Polyangium spumosum: one gene and its partner. Each later gene encodes a partner of the first gene's protein in a complex. Links are inferred from orthologs where the notes say so. Each region holds a gene or a part of one and is shown in the gene's direction. Other genes may lie near its edges. The genes, in order: GF068_RS19590 and accD.

Region 1 (15,684 bases):
GCTCGGCGATCGTCGTGCCGCTCGTCGCGCCGAACAACTCGCAGGACGTGCTCGGCGTGCTCTGGCTCGACTCGGAGACGCTCGCGCAGTTCCAGCCGAAGGACCTCGAGCTCGTGGTGGCCGTGGCCCATCAGGCCTCGATGTTCATCGAGATCAACATCCTCGGGAAGAAGATCGAGAACGAGATCATCGCCCGGGAGCGCTTCTCGCGGCTGCTCTCGCCGAACATCGCCGAGCGCGTGATGAGCGGCCAGCTCGAGGTGCGCCTCGGCGGTCAGCGCGTCGAGGAGTGCACGGTCTTCAACAGCGACATCCGCGGCTTCACCGCGATGAGCGAGAACACCCCGCCCGAAGAGCTCGTCGACATGCTCAACGAGTACTTCGAGCTCATGGTGGACACGATCTTCAAGTACGAGGGCACGCTCGACAAGTTCATGGGCGACGGGATCATGGCCATCTGGGGCGCGCCCGTGATCCACCCCGACGACGCGATCCGCAGCGTGTTCTGCGCGCTGGAGATGGGGGAGGTCCTCGGCGATTTCAACCGGAGGCGCCTCGAGCGTGACCTCGCCCCGCTCGCCATCGGCATCGGCATCCACACGGGCCCGCTCGTCGCGGGGTACATCGGCAGCTCCAAGGCGCTCTCGTACACGGTCATCGGCGACACCGCGAACACCTCGGCCCGCCTCTGCTCGGTGGCGCTGGCCGGACAGATCGTGGTCAGCGAGATGACGCACGACCGGCTCGCGGGTCGGTTCGAGACGGAGGAGCTCCCGTCGGCGAAGGTGAAGGGCAAGGAGAAGCCGCTGCGCGTCTTCAACGTGATCCGTCCAGCCACGTCGGCGCAGGTCCCCGCGAACCTCATCGCCGAGCCGACGATCTCGGAGTAGACCCGAGCTCGTCATGTTCGTGCTGCCGTTCGAGAAGCCGATCGCCGATCTGGTCGAGAAGGTGCGGGCGCTGCGGGCGCTCGCTGCGTCGGATCGCAGGTTCGAACCTGAGCTCGCGCGCCTCGAAGAGAAGACGTCGCGGCTCGCGCGCGAGATCTTCGCGGACCTCACGCCGATCCAGAAGGTCCAGCTCTCGCGCCACGCGAACCGGCCCTACACGCTCGACTACGTCAAGCGCCTCTTCACCGGCTGGGTCGAGCTCAAAGGGGATCGTCGCTTCGCCGAGGATCCGTCGATCGTCGCGGGGCTCGCGTCGTTTCACGGCCGCAGCGTCGTCGTGGTCGGCCACCAGAAGGGGCGCGGCACCAAGGAGAACGTGAAGCGCAACTTCGGCATGCCCCACCCCGAGGGCTACCGGAAGGCGATCCGCATGTACGAGCTCGCCGACAAGTTTGGCCTGCCCGTGCTCACGTTCATCGACACGCCCGGCGCGTATCCCGGCATCGGCGCCGAGGAGCGCGGGCAGAGCGAGGCCATCGGCGCGGCGCTCGCGGCCATGGCGAGGGCGCGCGTGCCGATCGTCGCGACGATCATCGGCGAGGGTGGATCGGGCGGCGCGCTCGCGCTCGGCGTGGCCAACCGCGTGCTCGTGCTCGAGTTTGGTTGTTACTCGGTCATCTCGCCCGAGGGCTGCGCGGCGATCCTCTGGAACGACGGCGCGCGCGCGGACGAAGCGGCGGCGCAGCTCAAGATCACCGCGCCCGAGCTCCTGCAGCTCGGCGTGGTCGACGCCGTCGTGGAGGAGCCGACGGGCGGCGCGCATCAGGACCACGACGAGGCCGCGCGTATGCTCGACGTCGCGCTCTGGCAGACGCTCACCTCGCTCGACGGGCTCACGGGGGACGAGCTCGTCGACGATCGGTATCAGCGCTTCCGCGCGCTCGGGTCTTTCCTCGCCTGACCTTTCCCGCGCGGCGGGAGGGCGCTATACGCGGCGGATGCGTTTCGCTTGGGAGCGGCCGTGACCGTACCCGTCGCCCTCGTCGGCTGCGGCGCGTGGGGCGAAAACCTCCTGCGTGTCCTCTGCGAGAGCCCGCGGGCCGAGCTCGTCGCGGTCGCCGAGACGAGCCCCGCGCGGCGCGAGGTGGCGCGCGTGAAGGCGAAGACGGCTGCGATCGTCGAGAGCCTGGAGGAGGCCGCCGCGCTCGGCGCGCGCGCCGTGGTGATCGCCACGCCGCCGCGCTCGCATGCCTCGCTCGTGCTGGCGGCGCTCGACGCGGGGCTCGACGTCTTCGTCGAGAAGCCGCTCGCGCTCTCGGCGGCGGACGCGGAGGCTTGTGTGACGCGCGCGGCGGCGCTCGGGCGCGTCGTGATGGTGGGGCACCTCTTGCGGTATCACCCGGCGGTCGAGCGGCTCGTCGCGATGGTGCACGAGGGTGCGCTCGGCGTGATCCGGCACCTCGCCGCGTCGCGGCTCTCCATTCGTGGGGATCGATCGGTGCCGGCGCTCTGGTCGCTCGGCCCGCACGACCTCTCGATCGTGCATGCGATCGAGCCGCTCCGGGTCGAGTCGATCGAGGCGACGAGCGGGCCCGACGGCGATCCGGTCGTTCTCGGGCTGCGCACGTATTCGGGCCTCGCGGCGCGGATCGAGCTCTCGCGCGTGCATGCGACGAAGGAGCGAAGGATCGTGGTGGTGGGTTCGTCCGCGGTGGTGATGCTCGACGACGTGCGCGCGCCGGATCGGGTCTTCTTGTCGCGGCGCCCGGATGGTTCCTTCGAGGGCCCGACCGAGGAGATCCGCGTCCCCTGGCGTGAGCCGATGGCCGTCGAGATCGATCATTTCCTTCGTTGCGTGGAGGAGCGCCGCGTCCCGCGTACGCCGTTCGAGGAGGGCGCGGTCGTCGTGCGGGTGCTCGAGAAGGCCGAGCGGGTGCTCGTCGACGGCGGCGGGATCAGGCCGACTTCGCTCCGAGCCGAAGGATCGTGATCTCCGGCGCCGCGCCGAGCCGCACCGGCGGCCCCGTCGTGCCGAGCCCGGGGTTCACGTACAACCACGCGTCGCCCTCGCGGTAGAGGTCGGCGTGGTAGCGGTAGACGCGGGCCGAGAGGTTCCAGCGCGTCGAGAAAAACGGCACGGCGACCTGACCCCAGTGCGTGTGCCCCGAGAGCACGAGCGACGCGCCCCGCGCCGACAGATCCGGGAAGAGCTGCGGATCGTGGGCCAGGACGACGAGCGGCGCGCCGCTCTCGTGTCCGTCGACCGCGCGGCGCACGTCGGCGCGGCGCGACCACGTGTCGTCCACGCCCGCGATCACGAGCGCTGCGCCGCTGCGCTCGATCGACGTGCGCTCGTTGCGCAGGACCACGATGCCGGCCTCGCGCAGCTTCACCACGAGCGCCTCGCCGTCGCCGAAGTAGTCGTGGTTGCCCATCACGGCGATCACCCCGTCGCGGCTCGGCAGCGAGCTCGCGAGCGCGGCGACCTCGCCGTGGAACGCGTCGCCGCTCGTCACGTAATCGCCCGTCAGCGCCACGAGGTCGACGTCGAGCGCGCGGACGGTGTCGGCCCAGCGCTCTGCGTGCTCGCGCGGGCAGAGCGCGCCGATGTGCAGGTCCGACAGGTGGGCGATGCGGTAGCCCTCGAAGGCGGGCGGCAGGCCGCGGATGGGCACGTCGATCGTCCGCACGCGGACCCAGCGCCGCCGCACGAACACGCCCCAGCCGGCGAGCGCGAGCCCGAGCCCGTACGCCGCGATCGCGAGCGTGCCCGACGTGGGCACGAGCGCCGCGGGGACCACGAAGGCCGCGATCATCGACAGGGCGAGCCCTGCGACCCAGATCGGCAGCGCCGCGACGAGGGCGCACCAGTGCACGTAGTACGGCTCCTCGACGAGCAGGCGGCGCAGGCGGGGCACCGGGCGATCGGCCGAAGCGAGGAGCATCCGTCCGCGGAACGTGTAGGCGAGCAGCGCGGAGAGCACGAGCGCGAAGAGCCACGGCGACGGCGCGCCGGCCCGCGTGAGGAGCGCGTGTGCTGCGACGGCGAACGTCACGTGCAGCGCGGCGGTCACGGCAAACAGGACGGTCCAGAACCTTCGCATCACCCTCCGACATCGCAGCGAAAGTGGCTGCTTTACGCCGCCCGAAGCTTCATGCTAGCGCGCGAGTCCCCAGAGCACAGGAAGCGAGCACGATGAGCGATCCGAGGATCGAGCCCACGATGGTCAAGGCCCCGCACGGCGCGCGGACCATGGAGATCCAGTGGGCCGACGGGCACAAGAGCGTGCTTCCGCACGAGACCCTTCGCGGCTACTGCCCGTGCGCGGTCTGCCAGGGCCACGGCGGCACCATCCACTTCGTGCCGGGCGGCGACCTCTCCCTTCGCGACATCCAGCAGGTCGGCAACTACGCCCTGCAGTTCACCTGGGGCGACCAGCACGACACGGGGATCTACTCCTTCCGTTACCTCCGCTCGCTTTGCCAGTGCGACGCGTGCAAGCCGACGTTCAACCCGGGATCGACGCCGTGAACGACCAATCCAAGACGGCGAAGAAGAAAAAAAGCGCGGCGGCCCCGAAGCCCAAGGGCGCGCCCGCCGAGGCCAAGAAGAAGAAGTCGCTCGATCCCAGGCAGATCGTCCACGCGGACTTCCTCGCCGCGGCGGCGCCGGGCTCCTCGCTCCCTGCGCCGACCATGGCCGAGATCGCCTTCGCGGGTCGATCGAACGTGGGCAAGTCGAGCCTCATCAACACGCTCGTCGAGCGCAAGGGCCTCGTGCGCACGGGGGCCACGCCCGGCGTCACGCGCCAGATCAACCTCTTCGAGGCGCGCGCGCGGGACGGCGCGACCTTCCACCTCATCGACCTTCCCGGCTACGGCTACGCGAGGCGCTCGAAGGCCGAACGGACGGCGTGGGGCGACCTCATCGAGGGCTACCTGCGCAGCCGCGTCACCCTCGCGGCCCTCGTGATCCTGGTCGACGCGCGGCGTGGCCTCGAGGAGGACGACCTCGAGCTCATCCAGTTCGTGGAGGAGGCGCGCGACGTCCAGCGCAGGCCCGTGGAGGTCGTCATCGTCGCCACGAAGATCGACAAGATCGGGCGCTCGGCGAGCCGCAGCGCCACGGCGGCGATGGCCAAGCGCACGGGGCGCAAGGTGCTCGGCTTCTCGTCGGTCACGGCCGAGGGCCGCGCCGAGCTCTGGGCGCTGCTCCGCAAGGTCACGCTCGGCGCGCCCGAGGCCGCGCCCGAGGCCGCGCCCGAAGCCGCGCCCGAGGCGAAGGACGTCGAGCCCGAGCCTTCCTGACGGCGTGGGTGTGCGTGTTGATCTCCGCGTGTGGGGCGTGCCCGCGCTTGCGAAGCGTGCTCAGCCGCGGGGGAGCGTACGCCGATGCGCACCGTAAATCGGTTGACGTTCGGCCGGTGTACACCTTTCGTTAGGTGGCGATGACGGCGGGTGGGCGCCAGAGCCGGGCAGAGCGGGACGCGCTGGACGCGCGCGCCATGCGCCGCATCTGCGACGGCGACGACGACGCCATCGCGGAGATCTACGATCGTCACGCGAGCGTCGCGTACGGGCTCGCGCTCAAGATCGTGCGCGACGCGCTCGAGGCCGAGGACGTGGTGCACGACGCGTTCGTCGCCATCGTCGAGCGCGCCGATCAGTACCGCGCCGAGCGAGGCACGGTCGTCGCGTGGCTCGTCACGACGGTGCGCAACCTGGCCCTCGATCGGGCGCGGCGGCGCACCCGCAGGGCGCAGATCACGGAGGAGGAGCTCCGGCACGAGCCTGCCGAGCCCGTCGTGGATCCCGAGTCGACCTCGGTCCTCGACCTCGAGCGCCGCGCGGTTCGGGCGGCGCTCGTTGGTCTGCCTGCGGCGCAACGCGCGACGCTGGAGACGGCCTTCTTCGAGGGGCTCAGTTATCCGGAGATCGCCGAGCGCGACGGCGTGCCGCTCGGCACCGTGAAGTCCCGCGCGGCGCGCGCCCTCTCGGCCTTGCGCGTGGCCCTCGAAGGGCCGCTCGAGATGCGCGGGGTGGGCGGATCCGAGGACGAGTGAAAGGGCGGGTTTGGGTGGAAAATCGGGTCGAGCCCCCTTCGCTGTTCGCGTCGATGGTATAGAGCTTGCCGCCTTCGGGACATGTCCCCGGTCGTGCCCATGAGACTGCCTCTCGAGAGCTTCACGGTGGAGCGGTTCCGGGGGATCCGTGACCTGGAGTTGCGGGACCTCGGCCGGTTCAACCTGCTCGTCGGCCGGAACAACTCGGGGAAGACGAGTGTGCTGGAGGCGCTGTCCGTCTTCTGCGCGCCGCTGGATCCGCGGAAGTGGATTGCGATTGCGGCATGGCGGGATGTCTTTGCTGGTTTGCCGGCCGGCGAGCTGCTTCGCTGGCTGTTTCCCCATACCAGCGATGTCGTGTTCACGAAGCCCTACGAGGGCACTCTCCGCGTCGCTGGTGTGGGTCGCGCGCCCGTGCGTGAGGTCGTAGCGCAATACCAGGACGTTCGCGCGGCCGTTCCTGGACCTGCCGTCGAGCGCCGTGGTGCGCGCATCGATGTCGTCGCCAAGACCCGCCAGCTCGACCTGTTCTCCGCAGACGAGGCGCGAGGGTCGTTCACGTTCTGGGAAAGGGAGGCTTGGGAATTTTCACCGCAGCCGGTCGAGCCCCAGGTGCCGGTTCGCGCCATCAACGCTTCGATCCAGCCGAGCGGTGTCCGTGACATCTCGGAGGCGAAGCTCGGTGGACACTGGGATGCGACGATCGATCTGCTGCGGAAGATCGAGCCTGCGATTGTCGGCGCGGAGCTCCTCGTACCCCCGTGGGCGAGTGAACCCTATGCGATGGTTTACCTGCGCGACGAGCGCGCTGGCCTCTTGCCCCTCAGCTCCTACGGCGATGGCGTTCGTCGCGCTCTGCATTTCGCTCTGACGATACCGAGCATCGCGGGCGGCATCCTGCTCATCGACGAGCTCGAGACCGCCATCCACGTCTCCGTGCTCCAGCACGTCTTCCGCTGGCTCCTCGACGCCTGCGCCGAGCACGACGTGCAGGTCTTCGCCACGACCCACAGCCTCGAAGCGCTCGACGCGATCCTCGCGGTCGACCCGACGCCCGAAGAAGACATCGTCGCCTACCGATTGGAACGTGACGGCGATCAGACGACGGCCCGCCGTTACGGCGAGGACCTGCTCAAGCGCATCCGCTACGAGCGAGGGCTCGACGTGCGATGAGCGTCCGGTACGCGTACATCGTCGTCGAGGGCCCGCACGACGTCGAGCTCGTCGCGCGGCTCCTCAAGCCTCTCGGCCTGAAGCGCGTCCAGAAGCAACCGGAAGTTGATCCCTACTGGAGGCGGCTCATCCCCACGAGCTTCCCGCCGCCGCCCGATCTCGATCTGCTCCGGCGCGTTTCGGTTCCCTTCTTCTTCCAGAACACCGAGGTCTCGCTCGCCATCCACGCGGCCACCGGCGAGTCGCGTATCGCGCAGACCATCGAAGAGTCGCTCACCGAGCTGCGCCCATCTCCTGCGTCCATCGGTGTCGTCCTCGACGCCGACCAGAAGGCTACGCCCCGCGATCGCTTCGCGGAGCTGAAGGCGAAGCTCGCGGCCTCGAAGGATGCCCCCGTCGCGCTCCCCGACGAGCCCGGCGAGATCACGCCCGGCCCCCCACGAACCGGTGTGTTCGTGCTGCCTGACAACCATCAACCAGGCACCCTCGAGGACCTGCTCCTCGAGGGTGCGGCGACCAGCTACCCCTCGCTCCTCGTCGCAGCCCACGCTCTCGTGGCAGGCGTGAATCCGAAGGATGCAGCCTTCAACCGCGACGACATGGCAGACTTCACGAAGCCGGCCGGGCGCAACAAGGCGACCGTCGCGTGCATCGCAGGCGTCCTTCGTCCTGGCAAAGCCGTCCAGGTCTCCATCCAGGACAACCGCTGGCTCGAAGGCGCGTCGTGCGAGCTCCCGCGCATCAAGGCCGTGCGCGTGTTTCTCTACGAGCTCCTCGGCATCCCGGGGGCGTCGTCCCTCACCCTCGCCTCCGCGCCCCCAGCGCGAACCTGATCCCCTGCGCCAGCGTGCTCTGCGTGCGCACCCCGTTCACGTCGAGCTCCACCATCGTGCGGGCCACCTCGGGCCGCACCCCTGTCAGCAGCACCTCTGCGCCGAGCAGCCGCGCCCCGCGCGCCGCTTCGCAGAGCAGCTCCACCACTGCGTGGTCTGCGGCGCGCAGGCCTGTCAGGTCGATGATCGCGAACGTCGCGGCGCGCGCCGACACACCCGCGAGCAGCGCGTCCACGATGCGCCCGGCGCGCCGCTTGTCCACCGAGCCGATGAGCGGCATCACGAGCACGCCCTCCGCGACCGGCAACAGCGGCGACTCCAGCTCCGCGAGCATCCTCTCCTGCGCGTGGATGATCTCCTCCTGCATCCGCGCTCGCTCCGCCTCGGCTTGCTTTCGCTTCGTGATGTCTCGGTCCACCCCGCGGAACCCCGAGAACCTGCCCTCTTCGTCGAACAGGGGCACCCCGCTCGTCTCCAGCACCACCCGCCGACCGTCCTTGTGCACGTTCACGTTCTCGAGGTCCCTGAACGGCGCGCGTGCCTCCACGATCGGCACGAAGGCGGCCGCGACGCGCGTGGCTTCCTCCGGCGGCATGAAGTCGAAGGGCGTCTTTCCCAGCGCTTCTTCTGGCTCGTAGCCCAGGAAATCGCGGATGCGTGGGCTCACGAAGGTGTAGACCGCCTTCGCGTCGACCTCCCAGATCCAGTCGTTCGTCAGCTCCACCAGCATCGAGAGGCGACGCTCGGCCTCGCGCAGGCGCCGGTTCTCCTCGTGGAGCCTTTGCAGCTCGCCGGCCGTGTCCTCGACCAGAAGTGCGACGTCGGGCTTCCCAGGCATCTCCTAGCGTGACACGTCCGCTCGTTCGTCGCGGCGGGCGGCGGGCTCAGAAAATTCGCCCAGATCCTGTGGCTTCCTCGCTTGATCGAGTGGAGCGACGAACGGGGCTGGCGCCCGCCGACGCCCGCGACATCCTCCCCGAAAGCCATGCCCGCGTATGCTGGTCCGCTCGCGCCCGTCGAGGCGCCCCTCGTGCCGCTTGGCCTCGTGCCGCTCGTGCCTCTGCTCGTCGCGATCGTCGTCGCTCTCTTTGGCGTGCGGATCGGGCGACGTCGCGTGACGCACCTCGGCCTCGGCGCGACCTTGCTCTCGCTCGCCGTCGTGCTCGCGGGTGCGGCGCGCCTCGCCTCGCTCGAGCCTGCGCGCCGCGCCCTCTTCGACGTGGCCTTCCGCCTCTTGCGGATCGGCACTCTCGACGCGAGCGCCTCCTTCGTCCTCGATCCGCTCGCGACGGCCTTCCTCCTCGCTGCGTTGCTCGCCGTCCTCGGCGTGCACCTCCTCGCGCCGAGGTTCGTCGAGGACGACCGCGCGTCGATTCGTTTCACCGCGTGTGCTTCTCTCCTCGCGTCTGGCGTCTCGCTCGTCGTGCTCGCGGCCGATGCGATCGGTTGGCTCTTTGGCTGGGGCGCCGTCGTGCTCGCGACGGGCCTCTTCCTCGTGCAGGGCAAGAGCACGCAGGCGGCTGCTTCGGCGGGCGTGCGCGCGGGCGTGGTCGCGAGTTTTGGCGGCGTCGCCTTCGCGGGGGGCTTCGTGCTCCTCTTCTGGGGCCTCGGCGGCGCTTGGCTCGACGAGGGCCAGTTCCTCTCCGACTACCGCGCGCGGTTCGTCCCCGTCCATGCCGAGGGCCGCATCCCTCACGAAGAGACCGTCGCCGAGGACGTCGACCGCCCGCGTGGCGAGCGTGACGCCAAGATCATCGCCGAGCGCGCCGAGCAGCGTGGCTTCCTCACCTTCACGAGCCACGCGGGCGCGCGGGTCTACCTCGGCGTCTCCGATCGCGCCCAGCTCGCGCAGAACCCTGCGCCCTTCGCGATCGCGCCCTTCGTGCGCCGCCCGATCCCTGCGGGCTCGCATGCGGTCGTCGTCGCGCCGGGCGGCGGCGCCATGGTCACGGGGGATGGCCTCGAGGTCACCTGGATCGAGCGCCTCGTCGTCCTCGAAGGTGAGGAGGTGCGAATCGCGCCCGTCGGCTCCACGGTCGCGTTTCGGGAGATCCACGACCAGCTCGTGATGCGTGACGAGACGGGCCGGCACCTCCTCGCCCATTCGCTCCTCCGCAAGCACGGCGCTGGCTCGATCGGCCTCGTCACGCTCGCCTGCCTCCTCCTCTTCGTCGGCGCTCTCGCCACGAGCGCGACCTTCCCCTTCTCTGGCTGGCTCCCTCGCGCCGCCTCGCTCCTCTCGCGGCCTGCGCTCGCGCTCGTGCTTGGCCTCTCCCTCGCGCCGGGCCCTCTCCTCCTCGTTCGTTTCTCCGACCTCCTCTCGTTCAGCTCCACGGCCTCCACGATCGTCACCACCCTCGGCGTGCTCGCGGCCCTCCTCGCGGGCCTCCGTGTGCTGATCGAGCGCCGACGCCTCCACCGCCTCGTCTTCCTCGCGCTCACCTCCGTGGGCCTCTCGTTTGTGTCCGTTGGCCTCGAAGCGCCGACCTTCGCCGTCGTCCTCCTCTCCTTGCAGGCGCTCCTTCTCCCGCTCGTTTGCCTTCGAACGACCTCCGAGCGCCCCGACGAGCGCCCTCGTGAGGCGCGCACCTTCCCTGGCGCGCGTCTGCTCGAAGGCCTCGGACCTCGGCTTGGCGAGGCCACCCTCGAAGGGGCCACCACGATCGCGCGATTCGCCTCGAAGCTCGTCTCTGCGATCGACGACCTCGTCCTTGGCCTCCCGGCGCGCCTCCTTTCGCGCCTCTTCTCCCTCTTCGTCGCCCTCGTGCTCCTCGGCTTTGCCTCGCCGGCCTTTGCGGACGACGCGCCTTCGGGCCGCGCCGTCCTTCGCCCCGAATTCGGCGGCGACCACGTCGAGCTCACCCTCTCTCCAGACGGCGAGCAGATGACCGGCGCGTTTCTCCTTCGGAACGAGGGCCCTGGCCTGCTCGAGGTCTCGCGCGTCGAGTTACGCACCTCGCCGGCCGATCCTCGCCTCCCGCCTGGCCTCACCGTCACCGTCGAAGGCGCGCGCGTGCCCCTCGTCACGCGTATCCCTGCGGGCCAGGAGCGCCGCGTGGTCGTCAAATGGCGCTACGAGGCTGCCCGCGCCCGCGAGCTCTACGGCCAGGTCCTCGTCGAATCGAGCACCCGCGCCGGTGACGAACCCGCGCGCCCCCTCGTGATGCCCCTTCGCGCCGAGCGCCCGCTTGGCCTTGGCCTCCTCGGCCGTGGCCTCCTCGGCCGCGCCCCGCTCTTCGTCGTCGTCTTTTTCCCTCTGCTCGGCACCCTTCTCGCGCTCCTCCTCCGCCTCGCGCGCCGCGACCATTCGCGTACCCTCGCCGCCACGAGCGCCGCCGTCCACGGCGCGCTCCTCCTCTTCGTCGGCTGGCTCTGTTATCGATTCGACCGCCTCTTCACCCGCGCCGACGGCAATGACGGCTTCCAACTCATCGAGCGGAGCCGCCTCTTCCCCTCCCTCGGCGTCGAATGGTCCATCGGCGTCGACGGCGTATCCCTCGTCCTCGTCGCCTCTGCTGTCCTCGTCGCTTTCGTCGCCTCGATAACGAGCGCGACCTTGCGCGAGCGCGCTTCGACCTACCACGCCCTCGCCGGCCTCTTCCTCACGGCCTCCCTGGGTGTCCTCGTCTCGCTCGACCTCTTCCTCTTTTGCGCCTTCTGGCTGCTCGGCCTCCTTCCGGCCTGTTTTCTCGTCGCGCGCCGCGGCGGCCCTGGCCCTCGCCGCGCGGCGGCTCGTGTGCTCGTCTCCTCCCTGATCGGCGCCGCGCTCCTCTGCGCGGCCTCCTATTGGCTCTGGCAAAATGGTGACCCCACCTATCTCTCGACGGGCGAGGCTGTCCGCCGCTCGGCGGCCATTCCCGAGCTCGCGCGTGTGGCCTGGGTCGACAAGGGCCTCCTCCTCTTTGGCCATTCCGCCGTGAAGGTCGTCTGGACCGCCCTCTTCCTCGCCTTCGCCCTCCGCCTGTCCGCCTTCCCGCTCCCGGGATACCTCGCGGACCTGCACTCCGAATCGGACACCCCGACGAGCGTCTTGCTCTCGGGCGCGCTCTTCGTGACGGGCGTTTATGGCCTCTTGCGGCTCGGCGTCGGCGTCTTGCCGGACGGCATGCGCTGGGCGGCGATGACGGTCTCGATCCTCGGCGTGGTCGCCATCTTCGTCTCCGCGTTCGCGGCGATGGCCGAGAGTGACCTCAAGCGATTCCTCGCCCGTATCGCGGGGGCCCACGTGGGCTTTGTTTTCCTGGGAATGGGCTCGCTCACCCCGCAAGGATTCGAGGCGAGCGTGGCCGTGGCGGCGCTACACGGCGTGATCGTGGGCCTCTTGTTCGTGCTCGTGTCGGCGCTCGAATCACGCGTGTCCTCGCGTGACCTCGGCCGGTTCGGCGGCCTCTCGCGCGAAATGCCGCTCTTCGCGTTGCTCTTTGGCCTGGCTATGCTCGCCTCGCTCGGAATGCCGCTTCTCGCGGGTTTCTGGGGTCCCTTGCTCGCGCTCTGGGGCGCGTTCGCGCGCGAGCGGTGGATCGGCGTCCTCGGCGCGGCGGGGTTCGTGGTGCTCGCGGGCGTGCACCTCTTCGCGATGGCGCATCTCCTGTTTGGCGAGGCGCGCGAGGAGTGGCGGACGAGCAAATACCTCGAGCCGTTCGGGGGCAAGTTCCCCGCGATGCACGGTCGGGAGATTGCGGCGGCCTTGCCGCTCGTGATTGTCGTGGTGGTGCTCGGGATCTGGCCGAGGCCGCTGCTCGGGATGGTGGATACGGCAAGCCGCGAGATGCACAGGTTGGTGGATCGACCGGGGCCGTTGCAGATTGCGGCGATCCCGGTGCACGCTCCCGAGGACCGGACGAGCACCTGAAATGCCGCGCCTCCACCCCCTCGCCCTCCTCCCCCTCGCCCTCCTCGCCTGCAGCCCTGCCATCACCCCTCGCACCGGCGACACCACACCGGCCGGCAAATTCGGCTGGAGCGTGCACGCGGTCGCCTGGAACTTCGGCTGGGGCCATTTCGAGCGCCCCTCCGGCGCAGAGACCCCCGTGACCACGGGTGGCGCGGACATCTACCCCGAGGACTCGACCTTCCCGTGGTTCTTGAGCAGCGGCCTCGGCGCCTACGAGGTCGGTTTTCGGTATGGCCTGAAGCGCTGGCTCGAAATCGGGGCCTCCCTCGGCTTCCAGCGTTTTGGCGGCGAGGCGCGGTTCGCTGTGCTCGACGAGGACAATGGCGACCCTGTCTCGCTCGTGCTGGGGGCGGGCGGGTATTACACGGGCGTCGGCCACGGCCCCTGGGGTCGCGCGGGCCTCGACCTCAGCAAGCGCCTGGGCCGCGTGGCGCCGCTCTTCAACCTCTACGTGAGCCATGGCGCGGCGTACCACACGGCGTACCTCGATTTGCCCGGCGACGACGATTGCCCGCTGGAGGGCCCGCTGCCGCAATGTGGCCTCTTGCTCGGCGCATTCTCGAACGAGACGCGGCTCTCGGCGGCCCTCGGCGTGGCGATCGGGGCGGGCACGGAGAAGATCGGGGCGGTCACGATTGGCGTCGTGCCGCATGTCGTGCTGGGGGCCTCGTCACAGGTGCGGGCGCTCCACCTGGACAGGGCCGAGGTGCCGCACCATGACGCGGGGTTGCATATCGTGGTTGGAGGGCAGGGGCCGGGGTGGTGAGGGGGCGAGACCGCTTCAGCTCGTCTCCTCGTCCTGCCCCCCGCCCCGCCCGCTCGGCACGTACGCGACTGCGCCTCGTTTCTTTGCCTCGATCACGCGCGCTTCGAGGTCTCGCAGCGCTCCGACGCGGAAGCGCGAGAGGGGCCCTCGCGGGTCCAGGCCCACGACGTCTCGATAGAATGCGTCCAGGTCCGCGGGGATCGGATATCCCTTGCGTTGCATGTACCGGAGCAGCGCGAGATCACGCGTGATGAAGCTGCGCGGCGTGATCTCGACGATACCGTCCTCCGTCTCGTCCCAGGTCACGCCCCGCTCGTCGTCGGAACCGCGGGACGCCTCCTTCCCCTCCGTGACGAAGCCATCGCCGGGCAGCGGCGGCTGGTCTCGATCGAGCAAGGGGAACGTCGTCAGCACGTACGCGTATTCAGGGACGGAAAGGCCGTACAGGTCCGCGACGATGGCGTCGATCTCCGCGCGCAGCTCGGCGCGCTTCCAGGGGTCACGTTCTGCTGAATCGTAGGACCAAGGCTCGTCCGGGAAGACGTGCGTCCAGACGTCGGCCATCTCGGGCGTCGTGCAGGAGAGGCGGGCGACGAGGACTCGCAGGCGTTCGAGCGATGTACTGTCGATCTCTTCCCGACGCGGTACGATGAGTCGTGCCACGTAAATCCAGTTGAGCGTCGCGCCGACGCGTAAGCGGATGATGAAATCGGCCGTCAGCGAGCCGAGGATCCCGGGCAGTACATTGACGACGTCATCGTGGGTCGAGCGCAGCACGGGGACCTTGTTCCCGCAGGTTACGTCGCCCGGTACGATCGCGGCGATCATCGTACGCTCATCAGTTCCGCGAGCGATATCGCGAAACCCACATCGTGCCTGTAACGGCGCTGCCGATTCCACCCGGCATGTGAATACCCTTGGCTCGTACTTCTTCACGCCCAGATCCAGGCGTGCCCAGATCTGTTTGGGGCCCTCGCCCGATACGTATCGTTGATAGCAGTGATCGAATGAGTGAATGAGTCGACCGTCGTAAAGCGCCGTGTACCGTTCCCCCGCGAAGATACGCGACTTGTCCTCGTCCTTTCCCACGTCACTCGGGTGGATGAACCACGCCACCGTTTGGCCGTTCATCTCGCCGCTCCGCTCGGCATACCCTCGATTTCGATAATATCGCTCGCTCGCCGCGACCCAGTACTCGCCGCCTGCCGGAAGTGCCTCGGGCAGCTCGGCCACCTCACCCGGTCCCTCGAAGCGCTGCGTCCATTGACCTTGCGTGTCACGGACCGGCATCACCTGCGTGAATCCCCGCGCCTTCATCCACGCGCGGTTGCGGAACATCCACGCGTCGTTCGTCATGTGCAGTTCATTGCGGTACTTCACGCCCCACCCGCTCTTCTCGCTCCCGAGCGCCGGGTGCTCCTCGTGAAGCCGCTCGATGAGCTTGGCCTCGAGCTCATTCTTGACGTCCAGCAGCGCCAGCGTCCCCGGGCTGACCGCGTCCACGAACGCACGCGACATCTCGACCACCCGCTCTTGCAAGCCCCCCTCGAGCACGCGGGCGTCGCGTAGCATGAACGCCGCCGGGAACTTGTGCCCCTCGGATGCAGGGCGACGCGCCACGACGAAAGTCGAGAACTTGAACTGCGAGTGAATGGAAAACGCCCATCGCCTCGCGTTCTCGAAGCCGTACAGGCATCCCATGGTGCACGTCTCCAGCAAGAGCCGCCGCAGCCCCGTGCACCCCTCCGCCTGCCACAACGTCGACGGCACCACCTGCCCGATACGACCGTCGACGCGCGCGAGCTGGTGCGCCCGCTCGATGAAATACCGGAACAGATCCGGATCACCCCCGGTCTTCTTCCCGTTCACCTCGACCGACTGATGTTCGTAGTCCCCGCCCTCCGCGAGGTACTCGACGAGCGTCTCGATTCGATTCGTATACGTGTCCCACCCCGACGCGAGCTCCGGCCGCTCCCCCTGCAACCGGTCGATCAGCCGATCGAGCGACGGCCCTTGCGTGTTCGCCACCTCGTCCGAGAAGGGGCCGTAGAAGTCGCGCTTCGCC
Region 2 (2,924 bases), on another replicon or contig:
CGATCCTTCAATGGTCGGGATTACGTGCTCGAGCCCGCGATCCAGGGCGACTTCGCCATCGTGAAGGCCTGGAAGGGGGATCGGTACGGCAACCTCGTCTACCGAAAGACGGCGATGAACTTCAACCCGATGATGGCCACGGCCGCGAAGGTGACGATCGCCGAGGTCGAGGAGCTCGTGGAGGTCGGCTCGCTCGATCCGGACACGATCCACACGCCGGGCCTCTACGTGCACCGCGTGGTCCAGGGCGCGAAGTACGAAAAGCGCATCGAGCGCAGGACCGTCCAGAAGCCCGCAGCGGGAGCGAAGGAGTAACCGATGAGCCTCTCGCGAGAGCAGATCGCACGCCGCGCGGCCCAGGAGCTGCGTGACGGCTTCTACGTGAACCTCGGCATCGGCATGCCGACCCTGGTCGCGAACTTCATCCCCAGCGGGATGGACGTCGTGCTCCAGAGCGAAAATGGCCTGCTCGGCATCGGCCCCTACCCGGAGTCGGGCAAGGAGGACGCGGACCTCATCAACGCTGGCAAAGAGACCGTGACGATGATGCCCGGCTCGGCCACGTTCTCGAGCGCGGAGAGCTTCGCGATGATCCGCGGCGGCCACATCGACCTCGCGATCCTCGGCGCGATGGAGGTCTCCGAGAAGGGCGACCTCGCGAACTGGATGATCCCGGGCAAGATGGTCAAGGGCATGGGCGGCGCGATGGACCTCGTCGTCTCGGCCAAGCGCGTCGTCGTGATCATGGACCACGCCGCGAAGAACGGCTCGCCCAAGATCCTGCGCGAGTGCGCCCTGCCGCTCACGGGCCGGGGCGTCGTGCACCGGATCATCACGGACCTCTCGGTCATCGACGTCACGCCCGAGGGCCTCGTCCTGCGCGAGCTCGCGCCGGGGGTCTCCGCGCGCGAGGTGCAGGCGAAGACCGAGCCGGCGCTCAAGGTGCCGCACGACGTGAAGGAGATCGACCTCGGCGGCGCCCAAGCCTCGTCCACATGAGCTGGCCCGACAAAAACCCGCCCAGCGCCGGGGAAAAGCGCTCGATCGGCGCGGGCGTCTTCCGGCGCTGCGAGGGCTGCGGCGAGACCATCACGGCCGACGTCCTCGCCGCGAGCTTCGAGGTTTGTCCGCGCTGCGACCACCACCACAAGCTCTCCGCGAAGGGCTGGCGGGCGCTGCTCTGCGACGACGGCGCGCTCGAAGCCTGGGACGAGCACCTCGCGCCCGACGACCCGCTGCGCTTCAGCGACGGCCGGAGCTACAGGGACCGGATCAGCGCCGCGCAGAAGAAGACCGGCGCGCGTGAGGGCATCGAGATCGGCAAGGCGAGCCTCGGCGGCCGGCCGATCGGCTACGGCGCGTTCGTCTTTGCCTTCATGGGCGGGAGCATGGGCTCGGTCGTCGGCGAGAAGATCACGCGCCTCTTCGAGCGCGCCGCCGAGGAGGAGCTGCCGGTCGTCTTGCTCTCGGCCTCGGGCGGCGCGCGTATGCAGGAGGGCATCCTCTCGCTCATGCAGATGGCGAAGAGCGTGTCGGCGCTCGAGCGCTTCCGGCAGCGGCGCCTGCCCTTCCTCTCGGTCCTCTTGCACCCGACGACCGGCGGCGTGGCCGCGAGCTTCGCGTTCCTCGGCGACGTCAACATCGCCGAGCCGAAGGCCCTCATCGGCTTCGCGGGGCCGCGGGTCATCGAGACGACGATCCGGCAGACCTTGCCGCCGGGCTTCCAGCGCGCAGAGTTCTTGCTGGAGCACGGCATGATCGACGCGATCGTCCCTCGGCTCATGATGAAGCAGACGATCGGGCTCTTGCTCGATCACCTGCAGGACGGGCGCGCCGCTCGGATGCCGCGCTGATCGGATGACCTCTTCACGCCTGATCCCCCTCGTCGACGACCTCATGCGTCGCGCGGGCCGGGGCATGTCGCTCGGCCTCGATCGCATGCACGCCGCGCTCGCGGCGCTGGGCAACCCCGAGGCGAAGCGGCGGTTCGTCCATGTCACGGGGACGAACGGCAAGGGCTCGACGAGCGCGATGGTCGAGGCGATCACGCGGGAGGCGGGCCTCCGGACCGGGCTTTACACGTCGCCGCACCTCTGCCGCTTCGCCGAGCGTATCCGCGTGGACGGCGAGCCCATTGCGGAGCTCGCGCTCGCGGACGCGCTCGAGCGGGTGCTCGTGGTCGCGCCGGAGGGGCTCACGTTTTTCGAGGCGATGACGCTCGCGGCGTTCGTCGCGTTCGACGCGGCGGACGTCGAGGTGGGCGTGATCGAGGTCGGGATCGGGGGGCGGCTCGACGCGACGAACGTGCTCGAACGGCCGCTCGGGACGGCGATCACGTCGGTCGCGCTCGACCACACCGCGCTGCTCGGCGAGACGCGCGGGGCCATCACGCGGGACAAGGCGGGCATCTTCCGGCGCGACGTGCCCGTCGTGCTGGGTCCGCTCGACGACGAGGCGCTCGCGGCGGCGCTCGAGGTGGCGAGGGACGTGGGCGCGGGGCCGGTGCTGCGCGTGGCGCGGCCGAGCGAGCGGGCCACGAATGCGGACGGGGTCTGCGTGTTCGAGGCGCGGGCGCTCCCGGACGGGCGTGCGCGGATCGAGGGGCTCTTGCCGGAGGTCGTCGAGGCCGAGCTCGGGCTCGCCGGCGCGCATCAAATCGGCAATGCGGCGGTGGCAACGGCGCTCGTGGTGTCGTCGATGCCCGCGTTGAAAGCGCGGCCGGAGCTCATCACGCGGGGCCTCGCGGCGGCGCGCTGGCCGGGGCGGCTCGAGCGCATCGAGAGGGCAGGAAAAACCGTCCTCCTCGATTGCGCGCACAATCCCCACGGCGCCGCTGCGCTGGCCGAGCACGTGTGTTCCCTCGGGCTATCGCCCGATCGGGTGGTGCTCGTCTTCGGGGCGCTCGCGGACAAGGCGTGGGTGGG

Evidence for each region.
Region 2: the proteins of GF068_RS19590 (region 1) and accD are in contact, whole or in part, in a solved structure (PDB 8UXZ), measured with the Escherichia coli proteins. The link is inferred for Polyangium spumosum from one-to-one orthologs.

What each region holds. Positions count from the first base shown.
Region 1 is NZ_WJIE01000005.1:527,917-543,600, reverse strand. The notes cover bases 1-2,877. They hold GF068_RS19590 (acetyl-CoA carboxylase carboxyltransferase subunit alpha), read left to right. Parts: upstream 1-903; coding sequence 904-1,851; downstream 1,852-2,877. Other genes in these bases: GF068_RS19580 (metallophosphoesterase), read right to left, coding at 2,846-2,877; GF068_RS19585 (Gfo/Idh/MocA family protein), read left to right, coding at 1,912-2,877; GF068_RS19595 (adenylate/guanylate cyclase domain-containing protein), read left to right, coding at 1-890. Also shown: more of GF068_RS19585, read left to right, coding at 2,878-2,880; more of GF068_RS19580, read right to left, coding at 2,878-3,994; GF068_RS45195 (gamma-butyrobetaine hydroxylase family protein), read left to right, coding at 4,087-4,422; yihA (ribosome biogenesis GTP-binding protein YihA/YsxC), read left to right, coding at 4,419-5,198; GF068_RS19570 (RNA polymerase sigma factor), read left to right, coding at 5,396-5,953; GF068_RS19565 (AAA family ATPase), read left to right, coding at 6,053-7,126; GF068_RS19560 (DUF3226 domain-containing protein), read left to right, coding at 7,123-7,959; GF068_RS19555 (PAS domain S-box protein), read right to left, coding at 7,925-8,797; GF068_RS19550 (NADH-quinone oxidoreductase subunit M), read left to right, coding at 8,945-12,811; GF068_RS19545 (hypothetical protein), read left to right, coding at 12,813-13,619; GF068_RS19540 (N-6 DNA methylase), read right to left, coding at 13,635-15,684. UniProt on the Escherichia coli protein: Component of the acetyl coenzyme A carboxylase (ACC) complex. First, biotin carboxylase catalyzes the carboxylation of biotin on its carrier protein (BCCP) and then the CO(2) group is transferred by the carboxyltransferase to acetyl-CoA to form malonyl-CoA.
Region 2 is NZ_WJIE01000003.1:179,504-182,427, reverse strand. It holds accD (acetyl-CoA carboxylase, carboxyltransferase subunit beta), read left to right. Parts: upstream 1-995; coding sequence 996-1,853; downstream 1,854-2,924. Other genes in the region: GF068_RS10735 (bifunctional folylpolyglutamate synthase/dihydrofolate synthase), read left to right, coding at 1,858-2,924; GF068_RS10745 (CoA transferase subunit B), read left to right, coding at 319-999; GF068_RS10750 (CoA transferase subunit A), read left to right, coding at 1-315.